2 regions of the Achromobacter sp. D10 genome follow, and region 1 is predicted to be linked to the other one. Evidence: riboswitches for the same ligand, from Rfam matches in the RefSeq annotation. Region 1 holds a riboswitch; the other holds the start of a gene.
What was found. A riboswitch is a leader RNA that binds a small molecule or an ion and turns the genes downstream of it on or off. The one in region 1 is predicted to bind manganese.

Region 1 (5,930 bases):
TGGTCGGCGCCATTGTCTCCATGTTTGCCATCGCCATGGTGGTGGTCTACACCTGGATCGCCATGGGCTGGCTGGACGGCTACGTGTTCTAGCGCGCGCCAGCCGCGCCGCGATCCTATTCGCGCATCAGCGCTTCGATTTCCCCAGCCTGCACGGGGACTCCCCGGGTGATGAGCTCGCAGCCCTCGTCCGTGACCAGCGCGTCGTCTTCGGTACGGATGCCGATGTTCCAGTACGCCTCGGGTACATCATCGGCGGGCCGCACATAGATGCCCGGTTCGATCGTCAGCATCATCCCGGCTTCCAGCCTGCGCCAGGGGCGTTCGGCGCCATGGGCCGCGCCGGGCTGGCGGTAGTCGCCCACGTCGTGCACGTCCAGGCCCAGCCAGTGGCCCGTGCGGTGCATGTAGAAACGGCTGTAGTCGCCGGATTCCAGCACGCCGTCCAACGAACCTTTCAAGAGCTTCAGGTCCAGCATGCCTTGCGCCAGCACGCGCAGGGCGGCCTGATGGCCGTCGTTGAAACTGCGGCCGGGCGCGGTGGCCTGGGCGGCGGCGTCCTGGGCCGCCACCGTCAGGTCGTACAGCGCGCGCTGCGGGCCGCTGTAGCGGCCGTTCACGGGAAAGGTCCGGGTGATGTCGCTGGCATAGCTGTCGACTTCGCAGCCCGCGTCGATCAGGACCAGGTCACCGTCGCGCAGCACGGCCTCGCCGGCCGGGTAGTGCAGCACGCAGGCGTTCGCGCCCGCTGCGACGATGCTGTTGTAGGCCACCGACTGCGCGCCATGGCGGCGGAATTCGTACAGCAGTTCGGCCTCGATCTCGTATTCGCGCATGCCGGGGCGGGCGACGCGCATGGCGCGCACGTGGGCGCCCGCGGAAATCTTGGCCGCCCGCCGCATTGCGGCAATTTCGCTGGCGTCCTTGATCAACCGCATTTCGGCCAGCAGGGGCCGGATGTCCTGTTGGCGGGAGGGGGGAGCATGGCCGCCACGGCTGGCCTCGCGCGCCGCGGCCAGCCAGCGGTGCAGGCGGCCGTCGTTGCGCTTGTCGCTGGCCAAGGGCGCGTACAGGGTGGCGTGGTCCTGCAGCAGCGCGGGCATCAGCTCGTCCAGCGCATCGAGCGGATGGGCGTCGTCAAAGCCGAAATGCGCCGCCGCCGCCTCGGGGCCGAAACGCTTGCCCTCCCAGATTTCATGCTCGATGTGGCGTGGGCGGCAGAAGAGCACCGAGCGGTCGGTCGCTCCCGCGATCAGCACCAGCCAGGCGCCGGGTTCGGTGAACCCGGTCAGGTAGAAAAAATCGCTGTCATGCCGATAGGGGTATTCGGCGTCTCGGTTGCGAGTGGCTTCCGGTGCGGTCGCCAGGATCGCAATGCCGCCTCCATCGGCGCGCATCTGCTCCATCAGGCGTTGGCGCCGCGCGGCGTAAGGGGCGATGTCTTCGGGAGGCAGGCTCATGGCGGAGTGGGGCGCGAACCCCGGCAAGGTGATGATGCCGTTTACTTTACCTGCCATCCCTCGGATACGACACCCCGCGCAGGCCACGCCGAATCCGCTGGACCGCTTCGGGCAAGCTGCTACAATCGCGGCTCTGTCATTGGGGAGTAGCCATCCTTTGTCCCCTCAAAGGAGCTAGCGTCAACAGACTTGGTGGTTCAGCGCTGCGGAGCAGCCGCTAGAACTCCATGGCGCTAGCGGTATCCATGCGCTGCGGCACGCCCGCCGCATGGAGCAGCCAGGCGAGACCTTTGGCCGCGTTGCGTTCACCCTTGGCCGGGCGAGCCGCGACGTCGCGCCAATTGGTTTCTGCTCGTCCGGCTCGCCTATATGTTTCTCACCCTGTTCCTGTTTTTCCTGTCTGCGGCAGTGATCTACTTCGCCTGTGAGTTCTTCGTGAACGGCGTTGAATGGGTCGGTCATCGCTTCCAGCTTGGCGCCACTGCGACCGGTACTGTGCTCGCCGCCTTCGGCACCGCCTTGCCGGAAAGTGCCGTGACCTTCATGGCCGTGGTCTTCGGCGACACCCCAGAGCAAAAAGACATAGGCGTTGGCGCCGCCATGGGCGGCCCGCTGGTGCTGGCCACGCTGGCTTATGCGGTGGTCGGCCTGACCCTTTGGCGCTCGCGCCGGGGCCGGGCCACGCAGGCGGCCTGTATCAACGCGGACCAGCGCCGGCTGGCCCGCGACCAGGCCTGGTTCATGGGCATCTTCATTTTCAAGGTCGGCCTGGGCCTGCTGGCTTTCGCCTGGAAGCCTTGGCTGGGCATCTTGTTCCTGGCCACTTACGGTCTCTACGTCAAGCGCGAGCTCAGCAACGACGAAGAGAGCCTGGACAGCGAGGATCTCGAGCCGCTCAAGCTGCGCCCCCGCGACGAAAACCCGACGATGTTCTGGTCGGTGGCGCAGACCGTCATGGCCTTGGTCGTGATCGCCGGAGCTTCGCACGTGTTCGTGAATCAGATTGAAGTGCTGGGCGTGGCCATGGGCGCGTCGCCCCACGTGGCGGCGTTGTTGCTGGCGCCAGTTGCGACCGAGTTGCCGGAAATCATGAATGCACTGATCTGGGTCCGCCAGGGCAAGGAGCGGCTGGCGCTGGCCAACATTTCGGGCGCCATGATGATCCAGGCAACTATCCCCAGCGCGCTGGGCATCTTCATGACGCCGTGGTTGCTGGACGGCCCTCTGCTCGCGGCGGGCCTGTTCACCATGCTCTCGATCGGTCTGCTGTGGCTGCGCTTCCGCCGTTCGGTCATGAGCGTGCCGGCCTTGTCGGCGGTGGGCGGCCTGTATGCCGTGTTCGCCGCCTATCTGGGCTGGCATTTCTACGTTTGAGCGGCACGTTGCGCTGGGGGCTTCGGCCCCAGCCGGTTTTGCCACGATCAAGCCAGATTTCGTGGCAAAAACCTTGTCCATAAGTGGAAACCCGCGTAAAATCCTGCCTGTTATCCATCCCAGGAGCAGTCTTCGTGAATACCGATTCCGGCGAAAGTTGTCGATCTTGCATCGACGTCGCTGTTTAACAGGTCCACGCAGAACTCCGTCTGCCGCAGCCTGTTGAACAGGTTGCGGTTGTATCCCAAGCTCCAGGCTCACGCCCGGGCAATCGCGCAAGCCAGCGGCTTGCCGGGAACCTCCCCAACATAAACCGCCAGAACCGCCGCCAGTCGCAGCGTCCGCGTTCGTGCACGTTTTTCGTGCCTGTCCGCTGAACGCAGCGGAGGTGCGCGCGTATTCGCGATCACGCTCCCCATTCTTGCAATGGAGGTCGTTATGCGTTTCTTCGACTTGTTCCTGCGCCGCGCCGGCGTGGACCGTTCTGCCGCCCTGAGCCGCCGCCGCGGCACATCGCGCTTGACGGTCATCTGTCCGCGCGACGAGCTGGGCGCCTTGCGCAAGCAGATCTGCCTGGACTTCAGCGCCGCCGGCCTGGACGTCTCGCAAGTACAGATCGACCAGGGCCGGGACCCTGGCATGGCGTCCGCCTGCATCACCGTCAATTGCCCCCCGGAGCTGCGGGGCGAACTGATGTCGCAGGCGCGCCGCCTGAGCGCCAATCCCGCCGTGCGTCACGTGCATTTCGGCGCCCAAGCCGCGCAGGCCGCGCTGGCCTGAAGCCGCCCTTTCTTCCCCAGGAGAGATCATGCCCAGTGCCTTAGACCCCGAGCCTCGATTGCGCCCAGTGCGCGGCGCCGGCATGCCTGCCTGACCTGTCTATTCGCTGCGAACCGACAGGCGGGATAGTCATCCTGGCCCGTACGGAGTCCGCAGCCTGGAATCCCCGGCCTGGCCCACGTCTTGTGCGCCCTCGCCGCCGGTATCGGTTCCTTCGCTAGCTCCCTTCCGTTTTCCGCACCCGGCGCATTTCCATGCGATCCGGATACCGGCAACATTGCCCCGGTGCCTGCGCACGCCCGTAAGCGGCGGTTTGACGGCTTTCTGAGCGAAAGCCGCGGCCTGCTGCTGCCCGCGCGTGGGCGGCAGCAGGGCAGGGTGGTCCGTGTCTCCGACAACTACACGTATAACCGGAGCACTCCGATGTTCAAGTTTCTCAAGTCCTTCTTTACGTCGGCGGCGGGCCTGCGCCATACCGCTAGACACTTCCGCCGCTCACCCATGCCCGAGCGGGGCGCGGCTGCCGCCGCCTCCTCCGACACGGCTCGCCATGCCAACCGCCAGATGCTGGACCTGGCGCGCATGGATTTTGGCGCTTTGTTCTCGTTGTTCGGCAGCAGCCGTGGCGGGCTGTCGGAGGCCCAGGCGCAGACCGCCCGCGAACGCTACGGCGCCAATGAAGTCGACCATGAAAAGCCGCTCTCCTGGCATGCCCACCTCTGGCTGTCCTATCGCAACCCGTTCAACCTGCTGCTGACCGCGCTGGCGGCGCTGTCCTGGCTGACCGACGTGCACATGGCGGTCCCGGACGATCAATCCTGGATGGCGGTTTTCATCATCGGGGCCATGGTGCTCATTTCCACCGTATTGCGATTCGCGCAGGAACAGCGTTCCAGCCGCGCCGCCGAAGCGCTCAAGGCCATGGTGCAAAACACCGCTACCGTCCTGCGCAGCGACCCGGCCACCCAGGCCGAAGGCGATGCCCGCCGCTATTTCGGCGTGGCGCTGCACGTCAGCGGTTCGCGGCAGGTCGAGGTGCCGTTGGCGCAGTTGGTGCCGGGCGACGTGGTTTTGCTGTCGGCGGGCGACATGATTCCCGCCGATTGCCGCATCCTTGCGGCCAAGGACCTGTTCATCGCGCAAGCCGCGCTGACGGGCGAGTCGCTGCCCGTCGAGAAATATGCGACGCAGCGTCTCGAGACTGCCAATGCCCTCGAGTTGGAGAACATGGCGTTCATGGGCACCAATGTCGTCAGCGGTTCCGGCAGCGCCCTGGTGGTGGCGACCGGCACTCGCAGCTACTTCGGTCAATTGGCCGGGCGCGTCACGCAGACGAGCCGCGCGCCGACCCAGTTCCAGCAAGGCATCAACCGCGTGAGCTGGGTGCTTATCCGGTTCATGCTGGTGATGGCGCCCATCGTCATGCTGATCAATGGGTTCACCAAGGGCGACTGGATGGAAGCGTTGTTGTTTGCGCTCGCCATCGCCGTGGGCCTGACGCCCGAAATGCTGCCCATGATCGTCACGGCCACTCTGGCCAAGGGCGCTGTGCGCATGTCGCGCCGCAAGGTGGTCGTCAAGCGGCTGGACGCGATCCAGAACCTGGGTGCCATGAACGTGCTGTGCACGGACAAGACCGGCACGCTGACCCAGGACCGCATCGTGCTGGAGCGGCACACCGACGTATACGGCACCAGCAGCGACGACGTGCTGGCCTACGCCTATCTCAACAGCTACTACCAGACCGGCTTGAAGAACCTGCTGGACGTGGCGGTGCTGCAGCATGCCGAGGTCGAACGCAAACTCGATCTGGCGGCGAAGTACCGCAAGGTCGACGAGATTCCCTTCGACTTTTCCCGGCGGCGCATGTCGGTGGTGGTGAACGAGACCGAGAACGGCCGCGAGCACCACGAACTGATCTGCAAGGGGGCGCTGGAAGAGGTGTTGGCCGTCTGCACCCGGCTGCGCGTGGGCAGCGAGGAACACCTGCTGACCGATGCCCGCCGGGCGGACATCCGCAAGGTGACGGCAGACCTCAACCGTGACGGCCTGCGCGTCATCGCCGTGGGCGTGAGGGAGTTGCCGCCCACGCAGCAAACCTACGGCGTCGCGGACGAATCCGATCTGGTGCTAGTGGGGTACATCGCATTCCTGGACCCGCCCAAGGAATCCACCGCGCCCGCGCTCAAGGCGCTCAGGGATTCCGGCATCGATGTGAAAGTGCTGACCGGCGACGTGGAACTGGTGACCCAGAAGGTCTGCCGCGAGGTGGGGTTCGAGGTGCGCAAGGTCTACCTGGGTTCTGATATCGAGGCGA
Region 2 (5,930 bases), 220 kb from region 1:
CGGCGAGCGCCTGGGCCCGCCCGGCCGCGACGGCCTCGGCGTAATCGCCGGCATGCTCCACCACGCGCACGCCGCGCTGGCGCAACCGGTCCTTCTTCCATTCCTTGGCATCGGCGGACATGTGGACCACGGCATCGAATCCCAACGCGGCCGCCATGACGCCGATGCTCATGCCCAGGTTGCCCGTGCTGCCAACGGTCACGGCGTACTGGCCGAACAAGGCGCGGGCCTGCGGCGTGGCCAGGACGCGCCTGTCCGTTGACGCGTCCTGCAGCAGGCCATGCTCCAGCGCGATCGACTCGGCAATGGCCAGCACTTCGTGAAAACCGCCCCGCGCCTTGATCGACCCCGCCACAGGCAGCTCATCATCGCGTTTGAGATACCAGTTTCCCGACGCCTCACCGGCACCCAGCGCAAGATGCAGGGGTTTGGCGTCCATCAGCCGGGACTCGATATGCCCGCCTGCGGCGGCAAGCTCGGGAAACAGCGCGGCCAGCAGCGGCGCGCAACGCGCCAGGCGGCTTTCGGCCTCGTCGATCAGCGCCAGGGACGGCGCGGAGCCGGGCAAGCGCCCTCCCCTAGCCGGGTTGAGCCATAGCAACGGCGTTCTTGATTGAAGATTTTCTAATAGCTGAGGATCGAATTTTGCGGTCATCATGGACTTGCGGGTTGATGGTTCGGCGCAAATCGTAGATTCAGGAGCCATGCAAGAATAGCGATCATTTCTAATTCAGCCATTAGCCTGACTTATGCCAGTCCATTTCGACTCCACGCTGCTGGGCGCCCTGCGCTGTTTTGACATGGCCGGCCGCCATCTCAGCTTCACCAGGGCGGCGGCGGCCATGAACCTCACGCAAAGCGCGGTGAGCCAGCAGATCCGGCAGCTGGAAGACCGCCTGGGCTACCTGCTGTTTGTGCGCCGGCAGCGCGGCTTGAAATTCACGCCCAAGGGCGAGTCGCTGTTCGCAACGGTCAACCGCGCGCTGGGCGATATCCAACACGAAATCGAGCGGCTGGGCTTGCCCACTTCCGCGCTGCAGGTCAATTGCCTGCCGTCGTTCGCGCTGCAATGGCTGATGCCGCGCCTGACGGAATTCCATCGCTTGCAGCCGGACGTGTCGGTGCGGTTGAAGGCGGAGTTCCAACCGTTGGACCGCAAGCTGATGGACGAAGAAGACATAGACCTCGCCGTCCGCTACGACCCAGCGCGCTACAGCCATCTGCAAGCGGATGCCCTGCTGGACGAATACTTGCTGGTGGTCGCCACGCCCGAATACCTGGCCGCGCACCCCGCGTTTCGCACCGGCCAATCACTCGACGGCGTCGAGTTCCTCCACGACGCGACGCCGTGGGTAGGCGCCGCGGAATTCATCGAATGGCGCACCTGGCTGCAAGCGCATCAACCCGGCTGGCTGCATCACCTGGACGGGCCGCAATTCAACCTGGCCAGCCTTGCCATCGGCGCCGCGCTGAATCATCAGGGCGTGGCGATCGGCCGCAGCGCGATGGTCTACGACGAAATCCGTAGCGGCCGGCTGGTAGACGTGTTCGGCAAGCACGCGCCCGCGCCGGCGCGCTACGTGCTGCTGTCGCGCCGGCCTGATGAGCGGCGCACCCGGATCTTTTCCGAATGGCTGAAATCCGAGTGCAGGAACTTCGACGTCGCGCGTTCCGAGCTGATCGGGTGCGCACAGGGGTAGCGCCGCAAGACCGGCGGCCGCCCTGCGCAGGGAGCATCAGGCAGCCGCGGCGTTCAGATGCTCATAAAGGATCGCCGCGCCTATGCCCATCAATGCCATTCCGCCCAATATTTCGGCTCGCTTGCCGGCAACGCTGCCCAGCGCCCGGCCCAGCATCACGCCTATTGTCACCATCAAGGTGGTGGCCAGGCCGATCGCGGCGGCAGCCACCACGATGTTCACGTCCACGAACGCCAGCCCCACGCCCACGGCCATCGCGTCGATGCTGGTGGCAAAGCCCGTGGCGGCCAACAACCAGAATGAATGGCGGGTGACGGGCGCGGCGTCTTCGTCCTCTTCCTTGAAGCCGTTGCGTATCATCAGCAGCCCCAGGACACAGAGCATTGCAAACGCGATCCAATGATCCCAGGCGACCACGTACTTAGCGGCGACGGAGCCCAGTCCCCAGCCTATCACTGGCGTGATGGCTTCGATCACGCCGAAGATCAGCCCTGTGCGCAAGGCTTCCGGGAATCTGGGTTTGTGCAGCGCGGCGCCTTTGCTGATGGCTGCGGCGAAGGCGTCCGTGGACATGGCGAACGCGAGAACGATGATGGCGATGGCATTCATTTGAGGAAGGATCCTGCCGGGCGCGAACCGCACGGACCTTCCGCGCCGCCCGGCGTCGCGCGAAAAATCCGTGGTCTCGCCAAGCTTGAATGCCGCTTGCGCCATGGCTGCAAAAGCCAAGAATGTTGACGCAAGCCTTTACGGAACAGGGCGCAACTGGCCGGACCGCAAAGAGGCTACTCCCCAAAGAGTAGAGGCAGTCTAGCAGACCTGGCTGACGCCTGTGTTACCCCCTACTCGCCGCGTATCCCCGCCTTCTCGATCACTTCTTTCCAGCCTTTCGCCTCCCTGTCGACCCATTCCTGCGCCTGCGCCTTGCCCGCGAAGGGCCCGCGCATGCCCAGCCCGGCCATGCTCTGCTGGAACTCCGGCATGGCGTACACCTTGGCCAGCGTCTTGTCCCAGACGTCCGCGATCTCCTTGGGGGTGCCCTTGGGCGCCATCACCAGGAAGGCGAAGGACACGTCGTAGTTCTTCAGCGCCGCCACGCCGGACTGCGCGGCGGTAGGCACCTCGGGCAGGTCGGCATCGCGTTCCTTGCCCGACACCGCCAGCGCTTTCAGCTTTCCCGCACGCACATGCGGCAGGACGCCGGGGGTGGCCAGGAATGCGGCCTGAATCTGGTCGCCCAGCAAGGCATTCACAGCCGGCGCGTTGCCGCGATAAGGCACATGCGCGACTTCCATGCCCGCCGCGAGCCTGAGTTTCTCGAAGGCAAGATTGCCCGGGCTGCCATAGCCGGCAGAAGCATAGGTGATGCGATTTGTCTTGGCATACCGCAGAAAGTCATCCAGCGTATTGATACCGAGCTCAGGGCGCACCGCCAACGCAAGGCCGAAGGATCCCGCCAGGCTCAGCGGTTCCAGCCTCTGCGTGACGTCCTTGTCCAGTCCCTTGAAGATGTAGGGGTTGACGGTCATCAGCGTGTCCAGCGTCATCAACAGCGTGTAGCCATCGGGTGCAGCTTGCGCTACCGTTTGCGCGCCGATGTTGCCGGACGCGCCAGAGCGGTTTTCAACGACGACCGTCTGGCCCAGGAGCTTGCCCGCATGCTGCGCGAGGGCGCGCGCTTCAAGGTCCAGTGGACCCGCGGGCGGAAAGTTGACAATGAGGCGGACCGGGCGCGAGGGGTAATCCGAAGCGATGGCGGATGAGGTTCCGGCCACGAGCAGCGCCGCACAGAACAGCAAGGACTTGATCATGCTTTTCTCCTGGATGGGCTGGCCGGTGGGCCAGCGTCTCTGCGAGTGGTCAGGCGATGGCCGAAGGATGCGGACTGCTCTCGGCGTGGCGGATCATGCTGCGCGACAGTTCCAGCAGCAGTTCAGCGCGCAGCGAGCCGGCCGCGGGGTCGTCCCACAGATTGCGCAGCTCGTGCGGGTCTTCGCGCAGGTCGTAGAGTTCGCCCCAGGCGGCATCGGCATAGACGCTGAGCCGGTGGCGCGGCGTTTGCAGCGTGCGCATGCGGGTGCGGCCAGGGAAGCCGAACATGGTGCGTTGCCCCTCTTCCTCGATCAAAACCGCATCGCGCACGCGCTCCGCCTCGCCGGACATGAGCGGCAGCAAGGACGCGCCCTGCATGCCGTTGTAGGCAGGCAAGCCAGCGCGCGCCAGCACTGTCGCGGCGATGTCGGCGGTCGAACACAACGCCTGGCTGCGCGCGGCGGCAGGCGCGGCCTGCGGATCCCGCCAGATGAATGGCGTGCGGATCAGGCTTTGGTAGTGGACCGGCCCTTTGAGCAGCAATTGATGGTCGCCGAAGTAGTCGCCGTGGTCGCTGGTGAAGATGACGACGGTGTTGTCGTCCAACCCGGTCTGGCGCAATGCCTGCATGACCCGGCCGATGGTGGCGTCGATATGGCTGATGGAACCATAGTTCAGCGCGATGGCTTCGCGCGCCTCGCGCTCGGTGCAGGCGAAGATGGCGGGCGTATGCTTGACGGCCTTGCCTTCGTCCCGCTGCCGATGCAGCCAGGCCACATGGGGCGGTATCTGGCGCCCGGTAGAGACGCAGGCATGAAAGGACTCCGGCAGCAGGACGTCCTCCGGGCGGTACATATCCCAGTACTTGCCATGCGGCGTGAAGGGGTGGTGCGGATCGGGAAACGAACACTGGATGAAAAATGGCTTGCCACCCGCGGCATGCTCGCGCAATTGCGCAATGGTCTGGTCGCCTATGTATGCCGTGGTGGAGCATTCTTCCGGCACACGGGTGCGCCAGGCCTGGTGATGCTCGGTCAGCACATAGCCGGGCGCTGGCATGGCATGTTCAGGGCCCCACAGGCGCCGCGCTTCCGGGTGCTCTCGCGCCAGCCAGCGTTCGTAATGGCCCCAGACCTGGTCGCCATGGTCAACCGCGAGCGCCACGCGCTCGAAACCATAAAACGGGGTGTCCAGGTCATGGGCGGGGTCTGTGCGCCAGAGCGGTCCCCATTCCTGGTCATAGTTGCCGGGCTCGGCAACCCACGCCTCGCCCCGCGCGCCGTCGCCGGCGGGCGGCCAGACCGCCGGCTTGCCCGTCATATTCTGCAGATGTGACTTGCCGATCAGCGCCGTCGCGTAGCCCGCGCCGCGCAAGCGGTCGACAAAGGTGGTCGCGCGCTGCGACAAGGGGATGCCGTTGTGGCGCACGCCGTGCACCGAGGGCATGCGGCCGGTCATCAAGGTGGCGCGATTGGGCATGCAGATGGGCGACGCCACGTAGAAACGGTCCGCCGACCACCCCTGCTCCGCCAGTGCGTCCAGCGCCGGCGTGCGCAGCATGGCGTTGCCATAACTGCCCAGATGATCCGCGCGCTGCTGATCCGTGATGAATAGCAGGAAATTCGGCTGCATCGTGTCTCCTCGCCGCCGGCTTTGCACCGGCTGGACTCTGTTTTGTGGCCATTATGGTTAGGCGAGACATAAATTGATAATGAATTAATATTACCGAGCCATAACCCTGAATTTATGTCTGAGGGACGTCTGCATGGACTGGACTCATCGCATCCGCCTGCGCCACCTGGCCATCCTGGTGCGCCTGTGCGACACCCGCAATCTGAGCCAGGTTGCCTCGGAGCTGAATATCACGCAGCCCGCGCTGTCCAAGTGGCTGAAAGACCTGGAAGAAGACATCGGCCTGACGCTGTTCGACCGCCACGCGCGAGGCATCGAGCCCACGCCCTACGGGCTGGAACTGCGCACCCATGCGCGCGAAATCCTGGGCAAGCTGGGACGCGCCCAGGACACCATGGCGCAACTTGCCCGCGGCGCCACCGGAACGCTGGCGGTGGGCGTCACGCCCAATATCGCGCCGGTGCTGCTGCCGCCCAGCATCCAACGCTTTCGCGAACGCTATCCTCGCGTACTGCTGCGGCTGGCCGAAAACACCCTGGACCATCTGCTCCCGCTGGTGCAGGAAGGCACATTCGATGTGTTGGTCGGCCGCCTGGAACAGCATTCGCTGCCCCGCAACCTGCACTACGAAGAGCTGTACGGCGAACCCATTTGCCTGGCCGTGGGCACGGCGCATCCGCTCGCGCACAAGCGCAAGGTGACATGGCAAGATGTGCAGGAATACCCCTGGATCGCGCCCGGCGCTTCAACACCGATGCGGATCCGCATCGATTACGAACTGGCGCT

Region 2: another riboswitch for manganese. It lies ahead of mntP (manganese efflux pump MntP); the one in region 1 lies ahead of VCS63_RS07875 (sodium:calcium antiporter).

Annotation. Positions count from the first base shown of each region.
Region 1 covers NZ_JAYJLE010000002.1:228,829-234,758, forward strand. The annotation lists gene VCS63_RS07865 (hypothetical protein) at 1-92, shown strand, start outside; gene VCS63_RS07870 (aminopeptidase P N-terminal domain-containing protein) at 116-1,459, opposite strand; yybP-ykoY riboswitch at 1,582-1,748, shown strand; gene VCS63_RS07875 (sodium:calcium antiporter) at 1,829-2,833, shown strand; gene VCS63_RS07880 (hypothetical protein) at 3,272-3,613, shown strand; gene mgtA (magnesium-translocating P-type ATPase) at 4,037-5,930, shown strand, end outside.
Region 2 covers NZ_JAYJLE010000002.1:453,021-458,950, reverse strand. The annotation lists gene VCS63_RS08980 (D-serine ammonia-lyase) at 1-658, opposite strand, end outside; gene VCS63_RS08975 (LysR substrate-binding domain-containing protein) at 750-1,700, shown strand; gene mntP (manganese efflux pump MntP) at 1,737-2,309, opposite strand; yybP-ykoY riboswitch at 2,317-2,506, opposite strand; gene VCS63_RS08965 (tripartite tricarboxylate transporter substrate binding protein) at 2,543-3,511, opposite strand; gene VCS63_RS08960 (sulfatase) at 3,561-5,144, opposite strand; gene VCS63_RS08955 (LysR family transcriptional regulator) at 5,278-5,930, shown strand, end outside.